One region of the Serratia marcescens subsp. marcescens ATCC 13880 genome, then DNA from elsewhere that is predicted to be linked to it. Evidence: predicted binding sites of a transcription regulator. Region 1 holds the regulator's gene; the other holds the start of a gene.
What was found. Region 1 encodes PurR, which represses purine synthesis genes. Its sites were predicted from a motif close to CANGCAAACGTTTGCNTG; they were not measured.

Region 1 (3,413 bases):
CCGCAGGGCGAACTGGCGGCCGCGATCGTCAAATCCTTCGGCTCTTTCGCTGCGTTCAAAGAACAGTTCACCGATGCCGCCGTGAAAAACTTCGGCGCCGGCTGGACCTGGCTGGTGAAAAAACCGGACGGCGCGCTGGCGATCGTCAACACCTCCAACGCGGCAACTCCGCTGACCGGTGAAGATAAACCGCTGCTGACCGTTGACGTGTGGGAACACGCGTATTACATCGATTACCGCAATGCGCGTCCAAAATACCTGGAAAACTTCTGGGCGTTGGTCAACTGGACATTTGCGGCGGAAAACCTGGCGTAAACGCAGGCCTTGCCTAAGTAACGAGGCGCAGCCAGAGGCTGCGCCTTTTTTAAAACCGGCGGGAGATCAGTTCAACGCGGCGACAAAGCTGAAAGCGATGATCATCGCCAACGCGCCGACGGTAGTGAACAGAGACATCTTCAGATCGGTATCCATGACAACTCCTTTAAAATGGGCTTTCCTAAGGATAAAAGGCGCACAATTAGTACGTCAAATCATTTTCCCACAGTTCGCCGATAAAATCTTGTTATCATTTCCCGGTTTATAATCTCGATTACCTCTTCCACTTTTGTTCAATATGCGACAAAATTCGCAGTTCACAACTGCGTACCGGCATCCATGCCCCTCCTGATTAAGCGCTGAAGACTTCAACACACTAAAAACTCAGTTTTCGCTTCTCTGGAGAAGGATCTACGTAGGCAAACGATTAACATCACACTTACATGCTGTAAACATGTGAGTTCAGGAGTCATTCCTTACATGGCAACGATTAAAGATGTGGCCAAACGCGCGGGCGTTTCCACCACCACCGTTTCGCACGTCATCAATAAGACTCGTTTCGTCGCCGAAGAGACCAAAGCGGCCGTGTGGGCCGCCATCAAAGAGCTGCACTACTCGCCGAGCGCCGTGGCGCGCAGCCTGAAAGTCAATCACACCAAGTCGATCGGCCTGCTGGCCACCTCGAGCGAAGCGCCCTATTTTGCCGAAGTGATCGAGGCGGTGGAAAACAGCTGCTACAGCAAAGGTTACACCCTGATCCTGTGCAACTCGCACAACAATCTGGACAAGCAGCGCGCCTACCTGGCGATGCTGGCGCAAAAGCGCGTCGACGGCCTGCTGGTCATGTGTTCCGAATACCCGGATCAACTGCTGGGCATGCTGGAGGACTACCGTAATATCCCGATGGTGGTGATGGACTGGGGCGCCGCGCGCGGCGACTTCACCGACACCATCATCGATAACGCGTTCGAAGGCGGCTATCTGGCCGGCCGTTACCTGATCGAGCGCGGCCACCGCGATATCGGCGCCATCCCGGGCCAGCTGTCGCGCAACACCGGCGGCGGCCGTCATCAGGGCTTTATGAAGGCGCTGCAGGAAGCGCATATCGACATTCGCGAAGAGTGGATCGTCCAGGGTGACTTCGAGCCGGAGTCCGGCTACAAGGCGATGCACCAAATCCTGTCGCAAAAACAGCGGCCGACCGCGGTATTTTGCGGCGGCGACATCATGGCGATGGGCGCCATCTGCGCCGCTGACGAGCTGGGGCTGCGAGTGCCGCAGGATATTTCCGTGATCGGCTATGACAACGTGCGCAACGCCCGCTACTTCACCCCGGCGCTGACCACCATTCACCAGCCGAAAGAACGCCTGGGAGAAATGGCCTTCACCATGCTGCTGGATCGCATCATCAGCAAGCGCGAAGAATCGCAGGTGATCGAAGTGCATCCGAAGCTGGTCGAACGCCGTTCGGTCGCCGATGGTCCGTTCATCGACTACCGCCGCTGATCATCTTCCCTGCCGGAGGCCTGCGCGGCTTCCGGTGCCGCCTCACTCAGCCACTCCTGATTCAGCGTCTCGCCATCGCCCAAGTACGCCAGCAGCCAGCTCATCGCCGGTGACGGTTTATCCTGTTGCCAGGTCAGGCAGCAGGGGCTGGCGGGAAACGGCTGCTGCAACTGCAACGCCTTCAGCTCACCGCACTGCACCAGCGGCAGCGCCAGATGCGCCGGCATCATGCCGACGCACAATCCGGCGCACAAACAGTCGAGCGCCGAGGTCCAGTCCGGCACCACCAGCCGCCGCTGGTTATCCAGCGTCCAAGTGACGCGCTTGGGCAGATTGCGCGAGGTGTCTTCCAGACAAAGCGCAGGGTATGGCCTCAACCGATCGTCATTCAATGGCCCTGCCAGCTGCGCCAACGGATGCTGTGGGCTGACTACGCACAGCCAGTTCATATCCCCCATGTCGCGGAAAGCGAAGCCGCCGCCGACCGGCACCGCGCGCGTGGCGCCGATCGCCATGTCCACCCTGCCGTCCACCAACGCATCCCACACGCCGTTGAACACCTCGGGTTGCAGCATCAGTTCAACGTCGGGGAAATGGCGGTAGAAATCCAGCACCAGCTGGCGGCTGCGCTGCGGTTTGACGATGATGTCGACTGCGATATTCAGCTGGCCGCGCCACCCGTTGGCCACCTGTTGACAGTGGCGGCGGGTGTCGAGCATTTTTTTGATAACAACTCGCGCATCCTTGATAAACAGCGCGCCGGCCGGCGTCAACTCCACATCACGGTGACGCCGCTCAAACAGCGGCACCGCCAGCCATTGTTCCAGTTGCCGCACGGTATAGCTCACCGCCGACGGTACCCGGTGCAGCTCCTGCGCCGCCGCGCTGAAACTGCCGGTGCGCGCCACCGCGTCAACAACTTCAAGAGAATATTCAGACCACATCGCTTTGCCTTCAATTTTTTTAACAGCACTTTGCAAATATTACCGTTTCACAAGCAGAGATCCAGCCGGATACACTGGCCGGCGCTAAAAACCTGCGACACTAAAATATTAACGAGAAATACCATGCGAAACTCCTTTGGTTTTATGTTCTACCTCGCCGGCCTGAGCATGCTGGGTTATCTGGCGACCGATATGTACCTGCCCGCCTTCGGCGCCATGCGGGAGGAACTGCAAATTTCCGCCGGCGCGGTCAGCGCCAGCCTGAGCATCTTTCTGGCCGGCTTCGCCTTCGCGCAGTTGCTGTGGGGGCCGCTCTCCGACCGACTGGGCCGCAAACCGGTATTATTGATTGGCCTGTCGCTGTTCGCGCTCGGCTGCCTGGGCATGCTGTGGGTGGAAAATGCCGTGCAGCTCTGGATACTGCGCTTTATTCAGGCCGTCGGCGTCTGTTCCGCCGCCGCCATCTGGCAAGCGCTGGTGGTCGACCGCTACCGCGAAGGCCAGGCCAACCGCGTATTCGCCACCATCATGCCGCTGGTGGCGCTGTCGCCGGCGTTGGCGCCGCTGCTTGGCGCCTGGCTGCTGAACCACGCCAGCTGGCGCGCGATCTTCGCCGTGCTGTTGGCCATCACCGCCCTGCTGCTGCTG
Region 2 (3,413 bases), 1.6 Mb from region 1:
ATGGTAACGCCGAACTCGGCCAGCACGCCCTGGCGCTCCAGCTCCAGCGCGCAGTTCAGCGCCGTCTGGCCGCCCATGGTCGGCAGCACCGCATCCGGGCGCTCTTTTTCGATGATCTTGCGCACCACTTCCCAGTGGATCGGCTCAATATAGGTCGCGTCGGCCATCTCCGGGTCGGTCATGATGGTCGCCGGGTTGGAGTTGACCAGAATGACGCGGTAACCCTCTTCGCGCAGCGCTTTACACGCCTGGGCGCCCGAGTAGTCGAACTCACACGCCTGGCCGATAACGATCGGACCCGCGCCGAGGATCAGGATGCTTTTTATGTCTGTACGTTTTGGCATTTTTTACTGCTCCTGATTATTTGGCGTTAGAACGGTAAGTCTCAATCAGTTCGATAAAGTGATCGAACAGCGGCGCAGCGTCGTGCGGGCCTGGGCTGGCTTCCGGGTGGCCCTGGAAGCTGAACGCCGCCTTGTCGGTGCGGTGAATGCCCTGCACCGTATGGTCGAACAGCGATTTGTGCGTCACGCGCAGGTTCGCCGGCAGGTTGTTTTCATCTACCGCAAAGCCGTGGTTCTGCGCGGTGATCATCACGGTGTTGTTGTCCAAATCCTTCACCGGGTGGTTGCCGCCGTGGTGGCCGAGCTTCATCTTCATGGTTTTCGCCCCGCTGGCCAGCGCCAGCAGCTGATGGCCCAGGCAGATGCCGAACACCGGAATGTCGGTTTCCAGGAACTGTTTGATGGCGGTGATGGCGTAGTCGCACGGCTCCGGGTCGCCCGGGCCGTTGGACAGGAAGATGCCGTCCGGATTCATTTTCAGCACGTCGTCGGCCGGGGTCTGCGCCGGCACCACGGTCAGGCGGCAGCCGCGATCCACCAGCATGCGCAGGATGTTGCGCTTGGCGCCGTAGTCGTAAGCCACCACGTGGAATGGCAGTTCCGCGGCGGTTTTGGCTTCGGGCAGGTCGCCTTCAAGCGTCCAGCTGCCTTGCTGCCAGCTGTAGGCCTCTTGGGTGGTGACCTCTTTCGCCAGATCCATGCCCTTCAACCCCGGGAAACCTTGCGCCTTGGCCAGGGCCAGCGCGGCGTCCGGCGAATCGGCGGCGATGATGCAGCCGTTCTGGGCGCCCTTCTCGCGCAGCAGGCGGGTCAATTTGCGGGTATCGATATCGGCGATCGCCACGATGTTGTGACGCTTGAGGTAGTCGGACAGGCTTTCTTCGTTGCGGTAGTTGCTGGCGATCAGCGGGAGGTCGCGAATGACGAGGCCTTGGGCGTGTACTGCGGAGGATTCTTCGTCGGAAGCATTGGTGCCGACATTGCCGATATGAGGATAAGTAAGAGTAACGATCTGGCGGGAATAGGAAGGATCAGTGAGGATTTCTTGATAACCGGTCATCGACGTATTGAAGACCACTTCCCCCACTGCCGTTCCCTCTGCCCCGATGGCCCGACCGTGGAATTGGGTTCCGTCTTCCAGAACCAATAGCGCTGACTTTATCAAAACACCCTCCAAGGAATAATCAATCACAATATTTGCATATTAATTCAGATATCACGATCTAAATCAATGCAAAAACCGTCCGCGAGGCCAATTTTTGGCAAATTGGGCGCATTTTAATGATGAGTGCCTGGCTTGTCTACCCAAACTGCCGTTTTTTGTTTTATTTTTGCAGTTCTCGGCGCGCATGCGGCTTGAGCGCCGATAAAAACACAGAAAACCGGGTCTGGAAAACGGTTGCGGGGAAGAATGACGGAAAACGGCGCCGGAATGGGACAAAAAAGACGCTAAAAAAACCGAGAGTGGAAAAAAAGGAGATGATTAGCAAAGTAAATATAGATAAATAACATCCTTGACGATGAAACAAAGCCAACATGATATTTATCATGTTAAAAAAAAGGACAATAAAATTATTGCCCGATTATCATAGCATTATGACCAATACAACCACATCACGATGGTATGCAAATTAATTATAACTGGTCCAAATTCAATACATCGCGCATATCAAACAAACCTTTATCCCGGTTATGCAGCCAGGAAGCCGCGCGCACCGCGCCGCTGGCGAAAGTCATGCGGCTGGAAGCCTTATGGGTGATTTCCACCCGTTCACCGATGTCGGCGAACATCGCGGTGTGCTCGCCGACGATGTCGCCGGCGCGAATGGTGGCAAAGCCGATGCTTTTCGGATCGCGTTCGCCGGTATGGCCTTCGCGCGCATAGACCGCACAGTTTTTCAGATCGCGCCCCAGCGCGCCGGCGATCGCTTCGCCCATGGCCAACGCCGTGCCCGACGGTGCATCCACTTTGTGGCGGTGGTGCGCCTCAACGATTTCGATGTCGGTGTAGTCGCCCATCACCTGCGCGGCCTTCTCCAGCAGTTTCAGCACCAGGTTGACGCCGACGCTGAAGTTGGCGGCGAACACGATGCCGATATGCTGCGCCGCAGCGCGGATCGCCTGCTTGCCGGCGTCATCGAAGCCGGTGGTGCCAATCACCATCGCCTTGTGGTGCGCCACGCAAAAATCCAGGTAGCTCCGGGTGCTTTCCGGGCGGGTGAAGTCGATCAAAATGTCGAACTCGCTCGCCACTTTCTCCAGGCTGTCGCTTACCTTAACGCCCAGCGCGCCAATGCCCGCCAGCTCGCCGGCGTCGACGCCGATCAGGCTTGAACCCGGGCGCGACAGCGCCGCGCCCAACACCACGCCTTCCGCCTGCTGCACCGCCTGGATCAACTGACGGCCCATCCGGCCGCCGGCGCCCGCAATCGCAATGCGGATTTGTGAATCACTCATGCTTGCTCTCTTCTTGATTTGACGCCTATCCCATTAGGCTATCGATTCAGGGTAACTGCCCCGCTTCAGCGTCGCCAGAGGATTCATTTCATAATTAGAAAATTATGATATTCCCCCGCTTTTATCAGCGGCGCTGTCGTGAGATTAACATTCAACCGATTTGGCGGCCTGCGACGATTGTACATAATCATGCAGTTTCCATGGCAAAAAAGTGCAGAAAAAAGGCGCCGAAAACGGCGCCTGGGGAAAGGATCACAGCGTGGTCAGGCGGTAATGGCGGCCACTTCGTTGGCGATCGCCGTCAGCGCATCGTGGCGGGCATAATCCTCACGCACCAGCGCTGCGCGTTGTCGATAGATCGGCTGCTGCAGAATGCGCGTCGCCGCCGCCAGGATCTGTTCAGGGCTCGGCGTGCTGGTGTGCAGGCTGATGCCGCAGCCGGCGGCGACCACGCGCGCGGCCGCCTCCAGTTTGTCTTCGCCCGTGCCGGCGACAATCAGCGGCACGCCGCTGTCCAGCGCATAGTTGATCGAGCCGTAACCGCCATTGGTGATCAGCAGCGCCGTCTCCGGCAGCCAGTGTTCGAAGGAGATGAACTCCCGCACTCTGGCA

Region 2: the regulator PurR is predicted to act here: its motif matches at 1,733-1,750, upstream of carA (glutamine-hydrolyzing carbamoyl-phosphate synthase small subunit).

What each region holds. Positions count from the first base shown of each region.
Region 1 is NZ_CP071238.1:2,288,044-2,291,456, reverse strand. Features, by position in the region: gene sodB (superoxide dismutase [Fe]) at 1-315, shown strand, start outside; gene cydH (cytochrome bd-I oxidase subunit CydH) at 382-471, opposite strand; gene purR (HTH-type transcriptional repressor PurR) at 796-1,821, shown strand; gene punR (DNA-binding transcriptional activator PunR) at 1,809-2,765, opposite strand; gene punC (purine nucleoside transporter PunC) at 2,889-3,413, shown strand, end outside.
Region 2 is NZ_CP071238.1:725,968-729,380, reverse strand. Features, by position in the region: gene carB (carbamoyl-phosphate synthase large subunit) at 1-344, opposite strand, end outside; gene carA (glutamine-hydrolyzing carbamoyl-phosphate synthase small subunit) at 361-1,509, opposite strand; gene dapB (4-hydroxy-tetrahydrodipicolinate reductase) at 1,980-2,801, opposite strand; gene J0F90_RS03375 (glycosyltransferase) at 3,065-3,413, opposite strand, start outside.